DNA from 4 places in the Pseudoalteromonas sp. 2CM37A genome. Region 3 is predicted to be linked to each of the others. Evidence: predicted binding sites of a transcription regulator. Region 3 holds the regulator's gene; each other region holds the start of a gene.

Region 1 (4,633 bases), on a different contig from region 3:
TGTCTTCAAGTTCATCGCTTTTTGATAAAATTTCAATAACACGCTCAGGGTTAAGCTTTATCGCTGCACGGGTATAAATAGCACTAATATTAGTACGTGCAGATAATAACTGATCGGTCAGCTCTGGCATTTTGTCTTCATCTAAGCGTGCCAGCGTTTCGAGTATGTTTAAACCCGATGTTTCCCAAAAGTTATTCACTCTGGTTGGCTTGCCGTGCTGAATAGTTAGCCAGCCATCGCGTGCTAAACGTTGCAGTACTTCACGTAAGGTTGTTCTGGTTACACCAATTAACTCAGAAAGCTCACGCTCTGCAGGTAGAATTGAACCTGGAGGGAAATCGCCGTTCCAGATAGATTCAACTATATACTCTTCAGCAAATCCTGCTGGGCTTTTAGCTTTAAAAATTCTCATTCAATTCCCACTCGAATTAATCACAACTCATCGTTTTATACGAATAACTGACAGATTGTACCAGATGAAATATAACTAACAAGTAAACTCGTTGATATAAGTGCCAACCAACCGCTGAAAATTTCGCAATAGTAAATAATAAAATTCAACATGCTTAAATTAGGCCTAATTAGCTAAATAAATTAATCCTATTCATAGTAGGTACATTAATACTATTGCTGTTTTTGCTTAACCATTACATTACTACAATAATTCCCGTGTGCGGCAACAAGCACATTCAAAAGTCGCATACAGCAGAGCCTGTTAACTGTAACGTTTAATCAAGCCTTTTTAGCGAACCAATCTTATATTACATGTTTACTTAGCAAAAAAGCTTAACCTTTCCCTAAATAGGATTGGCCATAACCGCTTATTAATTTCATCTTAAAAAAAGCGACTTCGGTAGCTTTTTTACCCTTTTTGTTGCTCGTTACTTTATCCTAGTACATAATTCAACGTCTTATTTCAATGCGGATTTTTTATGAACTGGCTAGCACAACTCCCTACTCAACGTACTCCATGGCTACTATTTACAGGCATTGTATTTTTCTTAGAAGTCACCGCACTGTTTTTTCAATACCAGATGGGCCTTGCTCCATGCATTATGTGTATTTACCAGCGAACTGCGGTATTAGGCTTATTAGGGGCAGGCATTATTGGCGCAACTAAACCACAAAGTAAATTAGTACGCGCTATCGCTTATTTAGTGTGGGGTGTATCAAGTGTGTGGGGCTACTTTATTGCACGTGAACACATTGAAATGCAAACAACCACCGATCCCTTTGCATTTAGCTGTGAGTTTGAGCCAAACTTTCCTTCATTTATGCCATTGCATGAATGGATCCCAAGCTTTTTTCAAGCCACAGGGGATTGCGGTAATATCGATTGGCAATTTGCGGGATTAAGTATGCCAGCATGGATGGAAATACTATTTGCGTTATTTACTATCACGCTTTTTGTAATTGTTACCACTCGCTTACTTACTAAAAAGACTATTTAATATGTTTACGTTTTTTACCAGTCAGCTGCCTGAACTAAAGCACCTTAAAGTGAGGCAGCGACAAGCCATTGTTGCTATTGCACTAAGTATGCTACCTGCTACCGATAGAGTGTTATTAAGAATAGTAAAGCTGATATTGCTCAGCCCATTGTTTTTATTATTTACTGTTTTTAAAGGGTGGGAACTCATTCCCTTTTTAATTTTAGGTGGCCTGTGTTACCCGCTTTTAACAACCCCGATTGAAATAAACTTCGCTAAAAAATATTTAGCCAAAGCACTTGAGCAGTATTCACAGGGCGCTTAGCGCCCTGCCTATTATAAAGACACTTTTCCTTCTAGTTTAGCTACAAGCTTTTTACCTATTCCTTTTACGTTAGCTAAATCGCTCAGCTGGTCAAATTCGCCATTTTCAACCCTGTAATCAACAATAGCCTGCGCTTTTTTCTTACCAATACCAGGCAACTTGGCCAGCATTTCTGAATCGGCACTATTAATATTAATAACCGGCGCTTGCGGCATTTCAACCATAGGCTTATCTTCAACAGGGTTAGCGTGGGTAAACGCGCTAAAGCTTAAAAAGCTAATAATAAGTAGCGTTAATAGATTTTTCATTTGTTATTCCTTATTTTTGTTTATACCAAAGCGTTATAGTTAAACGGCTAATTTGGCTTTAAACATGTGCTTAATTTTTATTTGAGGAAATAATGCTAAATAAGGTGCAACGCGCATCACTTATATTATTTCCAGTGCATAATCACCTAAATCCGAAAACCTAAAATGCAGCTGGTACAACAAGTGATTGCTTAACTAAAGTAAAGTTACGCTTTTTTGTCAAATTGATGACAAGCTAAAAATGCACCGAATACTTGCAATTTTACACACAAACACTTACTGTATATAAAAACAGTGGCCTACGGGTCAGTAACCACATTACCACGCAATCAAGCAGGAGAGATCATGGCTGTTGTTGTTAAATATGTTGTAGAACGAAACGGAGTTGAGCGAATGACGTTTACTACTAAAAAAGAAGCGGATGCCTATGACAAAATGCTCGATATAGCAGAATCGCTTGAAGTAATACTGGAAAAAGTAGATGTGCCACTGAGCGAGCAACAGGTTGAATCGCTTGCGCTTGAAATTGCAAAGAGTAAAGATGACTTTATGGCAGTGTTAAAAGGCGCAAAAGAGCCCACAACAAAAGGTACAGCTAAAGCTAAAAAAGCCGACAACGTAGCATCAATAAAAGATAACGATGAGCAACAAGCTAGCTAATTTGTGACTATTTTAAATAAAGGGCTGCTACTAAATAGCAGCCCTTTTTTATTAATTTTTGAACAGTTACAAATTTTTTCTGGCTTTTTAGACTGAAATTGATACATTAATCCGGTTAATAGCGAGTGTTTATGTGCCATGTCAGTATTTATTAAGTCTTTTTACCAAAAATTTTTCCCAGCCCGTCAGTTGCTTATTCGTCAAAATGGCGAAGTTAAGCATGTTGTTTTGGCGCCTTGGTTTCAGCTTTTTACAGTACTGCTTATTTTAGGCACTATTACTTGGGTCGGTATTTCTAGTTTTCGTGTTTATAGCCAAACAAATAAAATTACCGACATAGAACAAAGCCAAATTGACAAACAACAAGCGTGGCAAAAACAGGTCCAAGAACAAAAAGCACTGCACGCTAAGCAATTAGAACAACTTGCTGTACTAGAGCAAAAGCAAGCACTTTTGCAAGGTATGATTGAATCCCTCCCCGCATCTATTAGTAAAGAGACAATAAAACTAGAAGAACAACTTGAGTCGCCTGTTAATCAAGACAAAGGCGAGTTTCATGAACCACTTGTAGATGAAGAGCCGAAAGACAAACATGCCAGCCTTCTAACGCCAATCACTTTTGCCGCACGTTACGAGCGCTTAAATAAATACTACGAGCACAATTTTGCGCTTATTGATGCGCAAATTAATAAACGCCATGATGCAATTTTAGCGATGTTAAAAGGCGCAGGCTTAGAATCAGCCCTTGAACAACATTTAGCACTGGGCGCACAAACCAGTGCGCAAGGTGGCCCGTTAGATGTATTTGACGAAACTAAAATACCAGGGCAGTTTTTAGCCATTGTTGATAAGCTATTATTACTTAACAACCTTGAAAACTTTTTAACAGAGCTGCCTAACTCACTGCCCTTGCCTGCGGCTAAATACTATATTTCGAGCAACTTTGGGTTACGTAAAGATCCGATGAACAACCGCCGCGCTTTTCACAAAGGTGTTGATTTAGCCGGCTGGCATAAAACCGAAATTTTTGCCCCTGCTGATGCACGTGTATTGCGCGCTGGTAAAAATGGCGGCTATGGTAACTTTATCGAGCTAGAGCACAAAAATGGCTTGGTCACCCGTTTTGGCCACTTAAATAAAATTAAAGTGAAAAAAGGCCAAACAATTGCTAAAAATGAGGTAATTGGATTAATGGGCAGTACTGGCAGAAGTACCAGCACACACTTACACTATGAAGTGTTACTCGATGGCAAACATGTCAATCCTCTAAAAATAACAAAGGCGCTTTCTCGTGTTCGGTAAAAAAAAGCAACCAAGTAGTCAAACTACGTTAAAAAGAGTAAATCATACCCCTTCTATTATTTCTGAAGATGTGCGCTTAACTGGCACACTCACCAGCCAAGGCGAAGTTCAGCTAGATGGCCGAATTGATGGCGATATAAAGGCAGAGCACTTGGTAATTGGCTCTACCGGCATTGTTGAAGGTGTGGTTGAGGCTAAAAGTGTCATTGTAAAAGGTAAAATTATTGGCTCACTAAACGCAAGTGAAGTGAATATTCAAAGCAGCGCTCACGTACATGGCGATGTTTTTCACGATACACTAAGTATTGATGCTGGAGCCATTATTGAAGGCAGCTTAAAACAGCGCTTTGAAAAAGAAGAACCGGAACTTATTAGCGAAGATTTAAAGCCGGCTAAAGAAGTAAAAACTTTGCTTGATGATGCTGATAGCGACTTGTCGTTTGTTAATAAGCAAGCCGCTGATAAAGCCAAATCTAATTAAGCGCTCATTACTTTTTTTCGGTTATGTACATCGTAATATCTGCAGTGAACACCAGTTCATTGCGGGTATTGTAAAGCTTAACTGGCACCACTAAATCTTCTTTATCTACCCATTGGCGAGGCAAGTC
Region 2 (4,633 bases), on a different contig from region 3:
AGTATTTACGGTCCATGTAATCAAACCCGCTTTTATCTACGTCAATCATATCAAGGGCAAGCTCGGCAACGGAGGCATTTACTGTACCATCTGATTTTACTTGCGTGTAATCGCGCACACGACGTAATAAGCGGTTTGCTATACGCGGTGTGCCTCGTGAGCGTTTTGCAATTTCGGTAGCGCCATCGTCGCACATTTGTAAATCTAGGTAATGTGCAGAGCGCCCCACTATATGAGATAAGTCAGCTACCGAATAAAACTCTAAGCGCTGCACTATACCAAAACGGTCTCTTAGTGGTGAGGTAAGTGAGCCTGCGCGTGTTGTCGCGCCAATAAGCGTAAACGGCGGTAAGTCTAATTTAATAGAGCGTGCAGCGGGGCCTTCACCAATCATAATATCGAGTTGGTAATCTTCCATTGCGGGGTAAAGTATTTCTTCAACTTGTGGGCTGAGTCTGTGTATTTCATCAATAAACAGCACATCGCCTTCTTCAAGGTTGGTAAGTAATGCAGCAAGATCGCCGGCTTTTTCAAGTACTGGGCCTGAAGTGGTTTTAATACTTACATTAAGCTCATTGGCAACAATATTAGCAAGCGTGGTTTTACCTAAGCCCGGCGGGCCAAATATTAATAGATGATCCAGCGCTTCACCGCGGCTGCGCGCTGCCTCTATAAATATTTCCATTTGCTGCTTAACATGCGGCTGACCTTTGTAGTCGGCTAAAAGCTTGGGCCTTATTGCGCGGTCTATGGTGTCTTCGTTGGTTTTTTCGCTCGCGTCAATTAAACGATCAGCTTCAATCATGGGTTACTCACAACATTGATTTTAAAGATTCTTTAATAAGAACCTCAGTAGACATATCGGGTTTACTTACCGATTTTACTGCTTTTTGCGCCTGTGGCAATTTATAACCAAGCGCGACAAGTGCCGATACTGCATCGTCTGCGGCATTATTGGCAATTGTTGCATCGCTAGGAGGCTCTATAACGGCGTTATCGCTATATGGCGTAAATAAGTCGTTACCCCAATCTTTTAAGCGGTCTTTCATTTCAAGCACTAAACGCTCAGCGGTTTTTTTACCCACACCCGGTAATTTAACCAATGTTGTGGCATCTTCGTTGTTTACGCAACTAACAAATTGTTGCGCCGACATGCCCGATAAAATAGCTAAGCCTAGTTTAGGGCCCACACCATTTGCTTTTAATAGTTCTCTAAAAAGCGCGCGCTCGGTTTTATTATTAAAGCCAAATAATAGTTGTGCGTCTTCGCGTACCACAAAGTGTGTGTACACTATGGCGTTTTCGCCAATATTGGGTAAGTCGTAAAAACAGGTCATGGGCATTTGTACTTCGTAGCCTACGCCGCTTACTTCTAATAAAATTTCAGGCGGTTGCTTTTCAACTAAAGTGCCATTTAAACGGCCAATCATATTTATTTCCTTAAACGTCCTCTAACGGTTTTGCTTGCGCTACCCGCTAGTTTTATTAAATTTTGTTCTGAGTGCGCATGGCAAATTGCAATAGCAAGCGCATCGGCCGCATCGGCTTGCGGTGTGCCAGGTAATTTTAAAATATTTTTTACCATGTGTTGCACTTGCGACTTATCGGCGCCGCCATTACCTACCACGGCTTGTTTAATTTGCCGGGCTGAGTATTCAAATACGGGTAAGTCGGCCATAGAGGCTCCCACTATGGCGGCTCCTCGGGCTTGACCAAGTTTTAGCGCGGCATCCGGGTTATGCGCCATAAATACTTTTTCTATGGCAAAGGTTTCGGGGGAGAACTGCTCTATTATTTGCGTGATCCCTTGGTAGATCATTTTTAATCGTATGGGGAACTCATGCTCGGCTAATTTAATGCACCCGCTTCCTAAATAGGTAAATTTAGCACCTTGATGCGCAACCACACCATAACCGGTTAAACGCGAACCTGGGTCTATCCCTAAAATAATGGCCAAACAGCACACTCATTATTGTTATTTTTCAATAACGGTAATAATGCCAGAGCACTGTATAAATTACCAGTGGCGAGTAAAAACAAAAACGCCCGCAACTTAGTGCGGGCGTTTGGCGTTAAAAGTATAGCTTAGGCTAAAGCACGTACTAAGCCTTGGGTATTTTGTTTAAGTTTACGGGCAATCATAAAGTAGCCAAGCGCGGCTACAAACACCCCGCCCGACACAGGCCCTATTAGCCAAATTGCCGGGTGCAATTTACCGGCTAAGTCAAACATTTGCTGCTGAACTATCAGCAAGGCTACATCACTAAATAATGCGGCTACAAACCCAGCTAAGCCACCTAATAGCAAAAACTCATAAAGCGTCGCATTTTTTATTAACCGCCCTTTGGCGCCTAAAGTTCGCAGTATTACTATTTCTTGCATTCGCTCGCCAAGGCTCGCTTGCACCTGAGATATAAGCACTAATGCGCCACACAACACCACAATTGCAAGCACAAAGCCAATAGCTAACGACACCTGCTCAATGGTTGATTGTATTTGCTTAACAAAGTTATCTACATCGATGGCGGTAATGGTTGGATAAGTGCGCAGTAACTGGCTAAACGCTTTCTTTTGATCTGGCTCTATACGCACAGATGAAATATACGTTGCCGGAAAATCTTTTAGCACATCGGGGCTTAAAATAATAAAAAAGTTAGGTTTTAGCGTAGCCCAATTTACTTTACGCACACTGGTAATTTTGGCGTCAAATGATTGCGCACCAATTAAAAATGTTAAAGTGTCGCCTATTTCTACGTCTAGGCGCTCCAACATAGACTCCTCAACCGATGCCTCACCCACTGCGCCTTCGCCAAACCACTGCCCTTGCACAATTTCGTTTTGGGCTGGCACATTATCAAGCCAGGTTAGGTTAAGCTCACGGCCAATGCCTGAGCGCGCTTCTTCATCTTTTTTCTCGTTATCTTGCAACGACACTTTACGCGCAACAAGCTCGCCATTTACCGCATTTACTCGCCCACGAATGGTTGGATAAAAATCCGAAACTAAAATATCGTTCTCTGCTAGGTAATTATTTACAGGCTCTAGTTCGTTTTGCGTAATATTAACTAAAAATGCATTAGGTGCATCGGCGGGTAATTGAGACTGCCAATCTGAGATCATGTCATTTTTAAGCACAATCAAAAACAATAGCAATTTTATCGCCAATGAAAAGCTAATAAGCTGCACCGCATTTACGTTGGCACGCTTTTGTATAGAAGCAATAGCTAACGACCAACTATTGCCTGGTTTTAAACCTAATTTACGACCACCGCCAAATATTAGTTTTGAAATAACAAACAAAACCGCAATCAAAGCAAGCGTAGAGACAAATAAAATAAGCGTTATTTTAATGTTATTACTAAATAACCACATTAATAAAAACACCGTAAGCGCGCTTAAACCTAAGTGCACACGGCTTACCGCTAGTCTGTCGCCTAAATTACGGCGTAATACTCTAAGCGGTGGAATATCAAATAAATCAAGCAGTGGCTTAATAGAGAACATAACCGCACATATAACACCTGTGCTAATAGCCACCAGCCAAGGTTTAAACCCGGCGGCAGGTAAGCTCATATCCATGCTTTTTGCTAAATAACCAGTGGCTATTTCTTGTAAACTGTAGCCTATGGCTAAACCCACAATAACCGCTAAAGCACACACCATGAGTAAGTGCATAAAATATATTTTACGAATTAATGCACGGCTTCCGCCAAGTGTTTTCATCATTGCTACGGGGTCGTATTGGCGCTCACAATAACGCTTTGCAGACACAGCAATAGCAACCGTAGCCAAAATAATGCCCAGCAAACCGGCCAGTAATAAAAAACTTTCTGCACGGTTTAAGCTATTTGATATGGGCGACTGCCTATCTTTTACGCCATACCAACGTTGATTTTCAGCCATTTGCGGCTTTAACCATTCATAAAACCGCGTTATATCTGATTCATCGCCTGCATAGAGTTGGCGATAATTTACTCGGCTGCCAGGTTGAATAACCTCAGTTTTTGCAACATCAGCAATATTTATAAGCACTCTGCGGCTGCTCGAAAATACATTAAACGGCGCATCTGGCTCTTCAACCACCACTTTTTCTACATTAAATACTGCTGCGCCTAGCTCTACTTGGCTGCCAATATCAATATTTAAGCTGTAAAAAACCGATTCACTTAGCCACACATTGCCAGGCTTTGGGCCGCCCTGCGCTACTTGTGTTTCGCCAAGCAACGATGATTTTACTTTTAACTCGCCTTTTAACGGGTATTCGTTAGATGCCGCTTTTACCGAGGTAAATTGCATCTCGTCGTTGGCAAATAACATGGTATCAAAGTAGATCATTTGCGCAGTTTGTAAGTTTTCTTGTTTGGCTTTGCTAATAAACGCCGTATCTAGCTCATGGGCGCTTGCCAGTACTCTATCTGCGGCAATAAACGCGCTACTTTTTTGCGCTATGCTTTGTGCTATTCGCTCAGTGACCATAGACAGTGTAAGCACCGTTAATACCGCCAGCGCAATGGCGGCACTAATTACCGTAAGTTCGCCGCGGCGAAATTCACGCGCAAATAATTTAAGTGCTAACTTAGCCCACATTCGCTACGTCCTCTTTTGAGTTTTTAACTAAGCAGCCCGCTTCAAT
Region 3 (4,633 bases):
ACCTGTAGGCTGATGACACGCAGCGCAACTTGCCATATACACTTGCTCACCTAGTGTCATTAGCTCTTCTTTAGGAATTGTTGTCTCAAGCAATGCTGCATCAGCAAGTGCGGCTTTTTGCTTAGCTTGCTTAGCATCTGCAAGCCATGCGTTAAAGTCCTCTTGCGATTTAGCTTCAACCACCACGGGCATAAAACCATGATCTTTACCGCACAGCTCTGCACACTGTCCTCGGTAAATACCTTCTTCGTTAATGTTGGTCCACGTTTCGTTGATAAACCCCGGGTTGGCATCTTTTTTAACGGCAAAATCGGGTACCCACCAAGAGTGAATAACATCATCAGAGGTCATTAAAAAACGCACCTTTTGATTAATTGGCAGTACTAAAGGTTTATCAACCTCAAGTAAGTAATTGGGGTTTTTATTAGCAAGGTTGGCTATTTCGTCTTGAGGGGTAGATAAAATAGAGTAAAACTCTACGTCTTCGCCCATGTATTCATAATGCCATTTCCACTGTGACCCTGTAATTTTAATGGTTAAGTCGGCCTTACTGGCATCTTCCATCGCAATGAGGGTTTTAGTGGCAGGGATTGCCATGGCAATTAAAATAACAAACGGAATGGCAGTCCAAAGAATTTCTACTTTGGTACTTTCATGAAATTGGGCAGGAACTGCCCCTTTAGATTTACGGTGATGAATCAGTGCCCAAAACATTATTGCGAACACTATCACCCCAATCACACAACATATTAAAAATATGGTCATGTGTAGCTGATATACATTATTACTTATATCGGTTACGCCCTTGCGCATATTGTATTGGCTATTAGCCAGCACTTGCTGCGGGAACATAATCAACACAAGCCACAAGGTAGAGGTCAGTTTACCCATGTGACGGCTCCTTTGATGCTATTGCGAATGCAAAGCGAAGAGGCATACGGCTTAAACGCCAATTCGTTATTTTTATTTTTTAACCAATCTTATTTTTGATCGGTATCGCTAGGACAACAAAAGGTTTGTGTATATTGTGTGTTCTCATAACTAAAAAGCTGTGAGTTATTGTTAGTCCAGCACATTAATGATTAGCTAAAAAACGTACAACAAGCAAGTTTTAGTATAAAAAACAATCAAGTGATATTTTAAATTTGACTAAATGACGGCGTATTAAATTGTTATTTAACAGCCAAGACACGAGCAAAATTAAGGGATGTAACACGCTTAGGAAGATAAAAGTATGAGTGAAAAAAAGTTTACAGCCTAAATAATTTTAGGGCGCTTTGAGATGGTGGAAGGTTTGTTTTTAAAACAAAAATGCACACTAAAAAGTGCGCATTTATAGATATTAGTTAAAAATTACATCCAGTCGGCATTTCTTATTACGCCAACGGCTAACCCTTCAATATTAAACGACTCGTTTTCAAGGTCTACTTCAATTGGCGTAAACTCTTCGTTTTCGGCGTGTAATAATACTTTTCGGCCTGCTTTTTCTAGGCGTTTTACGGTTACGTCTTCATCTACTCGTGCAACCACAACTTGGCCGTTTTCAGCTGTTTGAGTACGGTGTACGGCAAGTAAGTCGCCATCCATAATACCTATATCTTTCATACTCATACCGTTAACACGCAATAAAAAGTCGGCGGCTGGTTTAAACATAAGTGGGTCTATTTTACAGTGACTCTCAACATGTTCTTGCGCCAAAATAGGCGAACCCGCTGCAACTCTACCTATTAATGGTAGACCTAGTTGCTCAGGCTCTTCTTCTTCAACCAATTGAATACCACGGCTTGCGCCTGGTTTCATTTTAATAACACCTTTTTTGGCAAGCGCTTTTAAGTGCTCTTCTGCGGCATTGGCACTTTTAAAACCGAGTGTTTGCGCAATTTCGGCACGTGTAGGAGGCATACCAGTGTCTTTAATAAAAACTTTTATTAGTTCGAGTATTTGAGCTTGGCGTTTAGTTAATGGTCGCATACAACTGGCTTTCCATACAGTACATTTAACTGTGAGTATATACAGTTAAATAAAAATCGCAAATTTAAATTGTGCTTTAAAATAGCTAAATACACCGCACCTGGATAAATTTTAGGTAATTGCAGACGTTCAGTATTTAAAATGCTATAAATTTGCTTTCAATATAAAGGAGTAATTATGAGTATTTGGCATCAACCCATCACATTAGAGCTTTGCAAACAGTTAGATGAGGGAATAAACTGCCAAGGCACGCTAATGAAAACCATGGGCATAGAAATAACTGAAATAGGAGATGATTACCTGGTGGCTACCATGCCTGCTATTCCTGAGCATCATAATCCTATTGGTATGGTACATGGTGGCGCAAATGTGGTACTTGCCGAAACCGTAGCAAGCTACGCCGCTAACTTTGTAGTGGACTTTACAAAATTTTATTGTGTTGGACAGGAAATTAGCGCCAGCCACTTAAAGGCCTCTCGAAATGGCACTTTAACCGCCGTCACTCGTGCATTTCATATTGGTAAGCGCAGTTCTGTATGGGAAATAAAAATAACCAATAGCCGCGGCGAGCTTTGCTGCGTATCAAAAATGACCGCAGCGGTTGTCGAGCGCAAATAATTAACTATGGCTACTTTTCGATAGGGTAAATCGTTATTTCCATCCCAGCGCCAATGGCAGATATACGTAGCAGTGTATCTGCATGTAGAGCTTGGTTAAAACACTTAGGTGACGTGCCCGACTCAAAGCCTATATCAAACGTTCTGCGCGAACAGCTTAGCCACTGCTTAAGCGCATTACGTGAACACGACTCTATTAATTCACATAAGTGGTTGATTGCTTTGTCTGGCGTGGTTATATCACCTGAGGCTTCAATACGCGCCAATTGACGATATTCGTCTTTGTCATAATGCAAAACCATCGCGTTTTTCTTTAAGTCTGCCACTAGGGCGCTAATATCTTGTTTAGACTCAAGCTCTAGATCTACATTTAAAAATTGAATTTCCGACATTGTCTGCTTTTTACCCTCTTATAGTTTCATCGCAAACTTTAACGCAGTTTTACTTTTATACCAAATCAACAAAGCGCTAAACATGGCTTTATTAATAGAAAATACCTGTTTAAACGCCATTGGCACCTAATTTGCCTTATAAAACGGGTTAGGCTAGTTACGCTTAATTTTACCGTTTATGTATGAAAGTTATACACACTGTGTAATTAAACGCTTCAGGAGGACAATTATGGTAGATCATGGCCCGCAAATTAAAAACGACGATCAGTACGATGCGCTTCGAGATGAAGGCATGAGCAAACAAAAAGCCGCGCGCATTGCTAATAGCAATACTCATAAAACCGCTGTCAAAGGCGGCAAAGCCTCAAAGTATGAGCAGCGCACTAAAAAGCAGCTGTACAATAAAGCTAAAGAGCTCGGCATTAGCGGCCGCTCAAAAATGAGCAAACAAGGGCTAATAAATGCTTTACGTGAGCATTAAACACAGCCTCACTGATTTTTTACCGCTCCTTTTTATTATTTTTATAAAGTTAGAGTAAGCTTAGCTTATGAATAACTGCGACAAAATGCCGCAGTAAAAGCATGGGCTGCTGTAATACACTAACGCTAAAAATAATAAGAAGCACAAAATGAGAAAACAACTATTTAAGCGCGCTCGAAAACTACATAAGTGGCTAGGCTATTTACTTGCCTTACAAATTTTAGCTTGGCTTTTAGGCGGCTTAGTAATGAGCGCGATACCACTTGAATACGTACACGGTAAGCACCTTGCTAAGCGCACACTTACAAACCCATTTACTCAAGCAGACTACCCCACATCACTCTATAATATTACTGCGCAAGTGCCTAACCCCACGCAAATAGTGTTTGAGCACTTTTTAACGACCCCGCTTATTACTGTTATTAATACTGACGAGCAGCAAAGCTTTAATGGTTTAACGGGCCGCCCTTTTCAGCCACCCACTAAAATACAAATTACCGCTAATGCACAAGCGCATTTACTCATCGACGCTAAGCCAATTAGCACAACGCTTTTAAAACAAGGCACTCGAGAGGTGGGATATAAAACAAATGTGTGGCAAGTACAATTTAACGACACCTTTAATACCACGCTGTATTTAAATGCAATTAACGGCAAAGTTATCACCGTTCGCAGCACACTATGGCGCATATTCGACTTTTTTTGGATGCTACACATAATGGATTACGATGAGCGAGAAGATTTTAACAACCCGCTTCTCATCAGTTTTGCAGCCACCAGCGTACTATTTTGTTTATGCGGTATTATTTTATTAATACAAAACGTTAGGCTAAAAAAACTTACACGTGTTGGTCAATCAAAATAGGGTTGCCGTCTGGGTCAGTAATAATAAAACTTTTATCACCCACAGGTTCAACCTGAATATGAGCGCTTTGAAAATATTCGCTAAGCGCATCAACATCCTTAAACTCTGTAACGGTTTGTGCGTTTTGATCCCAGCCAGGATTGAAGGTCAGCATGTTTTTATCAAACATACCCGAGAACAAGCCAATTAAATGCTCACCGTTTTTCATCACTAGCCAATTTTGCTCTATCTCACCTGCAAACTCGCTAAAGCCCAACTTTTCGTAAAACGCTTTTGAGGCTCTAATGTCTTTAACCGTTAAACTTAT
Region 4 (4,633 bases), on a different contig from region 3:
AATTGACGAGGTAACGCCATCGACTTGATTACACCAAGCAAGTGCCAATTGGGCTGGGGTTATGCCGCTTGCATGTGCAAGCTCTACATAACGCTGCGTGGCTTTTTGCGCGTTAGGGGTATCTCTAAAAATGCCATTGCGCTGCATAAATGTCCAACGCGATCCCGCTGGGCGTGCACCGTTTAGGTATTTACCCGTTAGCAGGCCAGCAGCAAGCGGCGACCAAGGTAAATAAGCAATGTCTTCATGGATACACTGCTCAATTAAATAGGGCCAATCTTTAGCGTGCGCTAGGCTAAATTCGTTCTGAATAGACACCATACGCGGTAAGTTATGCGCTTTTGCTAAATTTAAAAATTGGCTAATGCCCCATGGGGTGTCATCTGAAAGGCCACAATATTTTATTTTTCCGGCTTTAACACACTCATCAAGGCCCTCTAAAATATCAAGCATACCCGCCTGTTGTTGCTCAGTATCTACGTCACTAAAAGTGAGTTTACCTGGCCATTGCCTGCCAAAATGTGGGGTAGAGCGATTAGGCCAATGTAATTGGTATAAATCTATGTAGTCGGTTTGTAGGCGTTTAAGCGAGTTATCTACGGCCTCAATGACAGCGCTGCGTGTTATATCGCCGCCATCTCGTACCCACGACAAGCCATTGCCTGCAATTTTACTCGCCAATACAATATCACCGCGCTTTTGCGCATTGCGACTTAGCCAGTTACCTATAATTTGCTCTGTTTTACCGTAGGTCTCTGGTGAAGGAGGAACGGCATACATTTCGGCAGTATCAATAAAATTAACGCCTTGTGCCAAGGCATAAGCTATTTGCTCATCGGCGTCTTGTTGGGTATTTTGTTTACCCCAAGTCATGCTGCCTAAGCATACTCTAGAAACATCAACACCGCTGCTGCCTAACGGACTGTATTGCATTTAAAATCCTTAAATTATGTAAGATCTTGAGAGTGGATAATTAATACCAATTCGCAATAAAACCTAATTAAGCGAATTGGTGTAGTGCCGATAGTAATGGCTCTGAAATAGCCGCTTTTTGTCCTGTTTTAAAGTCAAACATAACAACTTGAGAATAGCCTGTGGTAGTAATAGCTTGCTGAGCATGGCTAAATACAGAGTAATTCATCATAAAACGGTCGCTTTTTATATCTGAAATAGTAATACCTACGGTTAAAGTATCTGGGAAGGTCACTGGACGTTTATAGCGAATATTGTTTTCACTAATGACCGGGCCTATTCCACCTGGTTTTATCGTATCAAACTGATTTATTTTATTTAGAAAATCGATACGCGCAATTTCAAAATAACGCAAGTACACCACGTTGTTAACATGTTGTAGGGCGTCCATATCGGCCCATGCTACGGTGATATCGGTATGAATAGGGTGCTGATCTTTGAACCTTTGCATGTATGTGTACTCTTAGTTTTAAATGAATGAGGTTATCAATATGGTGTTTGTAGCTCAAGACAATAAATGCCATGTTTTTTTATAAGATGATTGTACCTATTTATTTTTAGGACTACAGTGAAATAACACAGACAACACACACACGAGAACACACATGCAAAATATAATTAATTGGGCTTTAGCCAGTTTAGTTTTTATAGCGTCTTTTGCTTGCTATGCAATGGGTAATGCCTCCGGCGGCATAATGCTTTTAGCTGCGGGGTTTTTATTGGAATTTGTTTTTTGGCTACATTGCTTTAAAAAATCAAAGCGCTTTAAGCAGCCGTTTTAAAAAAGCTGTTAAAGCTTGCACGGTTTAACGCGCTACACCTAGTAGCGCTTTTAACTTTAGCAAGTTAAACAGGCTTTAATGGACTTGCTTAATGAAAGTGAATCCTTAATAATGGCTGTATAAATAAACAGTTGTTATGTGGTAATGAAAAAGTTTATTCATATCGACATGGACTGCTTTTATGCAGCGGTTGAAATGCGCGATAACCCCAAACTTGCCAGTGTGCCTTTAGCGATTGGTGGTAATAGCCGTCGTGGTGTGCTCTCTACAGCAAATTATATAGCGCGCGAATATGGTGTTCGCTCGGCTATGTCTAACTACCACGCTAAGCAATTATGTCCCGATTTAGTTATTGTGCCTGGGCGCATGGCGGTTTATAAAGAAATTTCTAACCAAATACGCGCTGTATTTAAACGCTATACCGACCAAATAGAGCCGCTGTCGCTTGATGAAGCTTACCTAGATGTAACCAACAGCACCGCATGCAAAGGCAGCGCAACGCTTATTGCTCAGCAAATTAGAGCAGATATTTATAACGATACCGGCCTTACCGCCTCTGCCGGAGTTGCCCCCATTAAGTTTATTGCCAAAATAGCCAGTGACGAAAATAAACCCAATGGCCAATTTGTGGTTTTGCCGGATGAAGTTGATGCGTTTTTAAATAATTTACCCCTGGGTAAAATCCCTGGTGTGGGCAAAGTAACCCTCGAAAAGCTTAATTTAAAGGGGTTATACACAGGTAAAGACGTTCGCGAGAAAGGCGTTAATTGGATGCAGCAGCACGTGGGGAATTTTGGTGTATCGCTTTATCAAAAATGTGCTGGCGAATATATTGGTAAAGTAACCACTGAGCGAGTGCGTAAATCGCTTAGTGTTGAACACACCTATGAATACAACAAAAATAGCTTACAAGAATGTTTAGATCAGTTACCTAAATTACTGGAAGAGCTAACAGCGCGCCTTAATAAGCAACAGCTACAAAATCGTATTAATAAGCTAAGTGTAAAAGTGAAGTTTGCAAACTTTGTTGTTACCTCAGCTGATCAAGCTCATCATCAATTAAATACTGCTATTTTTAATGAATTACTCTCTAAGGCGTATCAACGCGGGATGCAGCAACCGGTGCGCTTATTAGGTATTGGAGTAGGAGTTAAAAATGAACCTAATTTAAATCTGCAACTGAGTATTCTTGATTAACTACACGCTTTTTTGCAATTTAGAGTGCTTTAGCAAAGTAATTTAAACGTGGTATAAGCAGGGGCTGCCTTTACAAAAAACTATATAGTGGTTGTTAGTTTCTTCTTAAAACACTGAGTCACTTTAGTTAGCTGTAAAACCAAGTTGCCAGATTAAAATGAGCTGATCGCAGTTGGCTGGTTTTGTGTTTTTATATCAACGATAATAGCCCCTTATGTTTTCTAACAGGAGTTTTACTTATGGCATATCCTCAAGCGATAGCTGCACAATCACTTAGTGCAAGCTTTGACTCATTTTCTCACGATGCACTTATTATAATTAGTGATGACTTTTCTCAATTAGCCAATAACTCATTAAGTGATGCTATCGAATCACACGCTAAAGTAGATTCTCGTATTGGTAAACAAGTTACGTTTTTAGTGGTTGATAATGTACGCGTTGTTTTAGCGCCTACGGGGCCGCTTAACCGCGATTACGATGATGTAAGACGCTACTTTGATGCCGCTAAACTAGCGATTAACGAAGCAAAAGCCGCGGGTAGTGTAAACCCTGCTATTTACTTACCTAAATTACATACAGATGCGCGTTACCAGCATGCATTAGAAGTGGCGTATTTAGGCGCATGCCAAGCATTATGGCAACCTCTTGAAGCACGCGAATACCACGGCGAAAGCATTGAGCCTATTACGCAAATAGGTTTAATAGATGCAAATGAGCAAACAGTTAAAGCTGTAAATGCAATTGCAGCAGGGCAATATGCGGCACGTGACTTATGCGGTACTGAGCCTGAACGTATGGCGCCACCACGCTTTGCTGATTACTGTGTTGAGCTTTTTAAAGGCTCTAAAGTAGCGGTTGATGTGATTGACGATATTAACACTATAGATAAAAACTACCCTATGCTTAGCACCGTTGCTCGCGCATCTTATGCGGTTGAGCGCCACCATCCACGTGTTGTTAAGCTAGAATACGTGCCAGAAGGTGAAGTAACGCGCACGCTAATGTTTGTTGGTAAAGGCTTAGTTTACGATACCGGCGGCGCCGATTTAAAAGTAGGCGGTTACATGGCGGGTATGAGCCGTGATAAAGGCGGGGCTGCATCCGTTGCGGGCTTTATGAAAGCCGTGGCAGATTACCAACCTAAAGGCGTTAAAGTTATTTCTTACTTAGCTGTGGTTCGTAATTCAATTGGCTCAGATTGTTTTGTACCAGATGAAATTATCACTAGCCGTGAAGGCGTACGTGTACGCATTGGTAACACGGATGCAGAAGGGCGCTTAGCTATGGGTGACCTACTTAGCGAAATGAAAGATGTAGCCAAAGGCGAAGTTAATCCAACATTATTCACCGTAGCAACCCTTACAGGCCATGCGGCACGTGCTATGGGTCCTTATGGAGCATATGTTGAAAACGGACCTGCACGTAGCGCTAATACCTCTCGTCAAATAGCAGATTGTGGTGATTTATGGGCAGATGCAGCTGAGGTTTCTCGCTCTCGCCGTGAAGATTACGACTTTATCAAACCGCGTACCCTCGCTGATGATGTTTTATCAAGCAATAATGCGGCCTCTGCTGTTACAGCCCGTGGGCATCAATTCCCTATGGCGTTTTTAGCCGTTGTTGGTGGGCTTGATAAACACGGTAACGACTCTGAGCAGCCGCTTCCTTATGTACATATGGAT

Evidence for each region. The regulator LexA, encoded in region 3, represses DNA repair genes until DNA is damaged. The targets are predictions, from matches to a motif close to TACTGTATNNNNATACAGTA.
Region 1: the regulator LexA is predicted to act here: its motif matches at 2,341-2,360, upstream of MTF68_RS11475 (YebG family protein).
Region 2: the regulator LexA is predicted to act here: its motif matches at 2,007-2,026, upstream of ruvC (crossover junction endodeoxyribonuclease RuvC).
Region 4: the regulator LexA is predicted to act here: its motif matches at 1,868-1,887, upstream of dinB (DNA polymerase IV).

The regions. Positions count from the first base shown of each region.
Region 1 is NZ_JALNTJ010000004.1:306,069-310,701, forward strand. It holds gene fadR (fatty acid metabolism transcriptional regulator FadR) at 1-412, opposite strand, end outside; gene dsbB (disulfide bond formation protein DsbB) at 933-1,451, shown strand; gene MTF68_RS11465 (DUF6170 family protein) at 1,453-1,755, shown strand; gene MTF68_RS11470 (ComEA family DNA-binding protein) at 1,767-2,063, opposite strand; gene MTF68_RS11475 (YebG family protein) at 2,409-2,723, shown strand; gene MTF68_RS11480 (M23 family metallopeptidase) at 2,862-4,025, shown strand; gene MTF68_RS11485 (polymer-forming cytoskeletal protein) at 4,015-4,506, shown strand; gene MTF68_RS11490 (hotdog fold domain-containing protein) at 4,514-4,633, opposite strand, start outside.
Region 2 is NZ_JALNTJ010000001.1:32,514-37,146, reverse strand. It holds gene ruvB (Holliday junction branch migration DNA helicase RuvB) at 1-805, opposite strand, end outside; gene ruvA (Holliday junction branch migration protein RuvA) at 813-1,430, opposite strand; gene ruvC (crossover junction endodeoxyribonuclease RuvC) at 1,433-1,957, opposite strand; gene MTF68_RS00140 (FtsX-like permease family protein) at 2,086-4,587, opposite strand; gene MTF68_RS00135 (ABC transporter ATP-binding protein) at 4,577-4,633, opposite strand, start outside.
Region 3 is NZ_JALNTJ010000010.1:77,818-82,450, forward strand. It holds gene coxB (cytochrome c oxidase subunit II) at 1-891, opposite strand, end outside; gene lexA (transcriptional repressor LexA) at 1,354-1,971, opposite strand; gene MTF68_RS17180 (hotdog fold thioesterase) at 2,149-2,589, shown strand; gene MTF68_RS17185 (hypothetical protein) at 2,600-2,980, opposite strand; gene MTF68_RS17190 (Rho termination factor N-terminal domain-containing protein) at 3,207-3,461, shown strand; gene MTF68_RS17195 (hypothetical protein) at 3,610-4,326, shown strand; gene MTF68_RS17200 (VOC family protein) at 4,301-4,633, opposite strand, start outside.
Region 4 is NZ_JALNTJ010000011.1:41,775-46,407, reverse strand. It holds gene MTF68_RS17550 (aldo/keto reductase) at 1-933, opposite strand, end outside; gene MTF68_RS17545 (thioesterase family protein) at 1,001-1,423, opposite strand; gene dinB (DNA polymerase IV) at 1,899-2,951, shown strand; gene MTF68_RS17535 (leucyl aminopeptidase family protein) at 3,191-4,633, shown strand, end outside.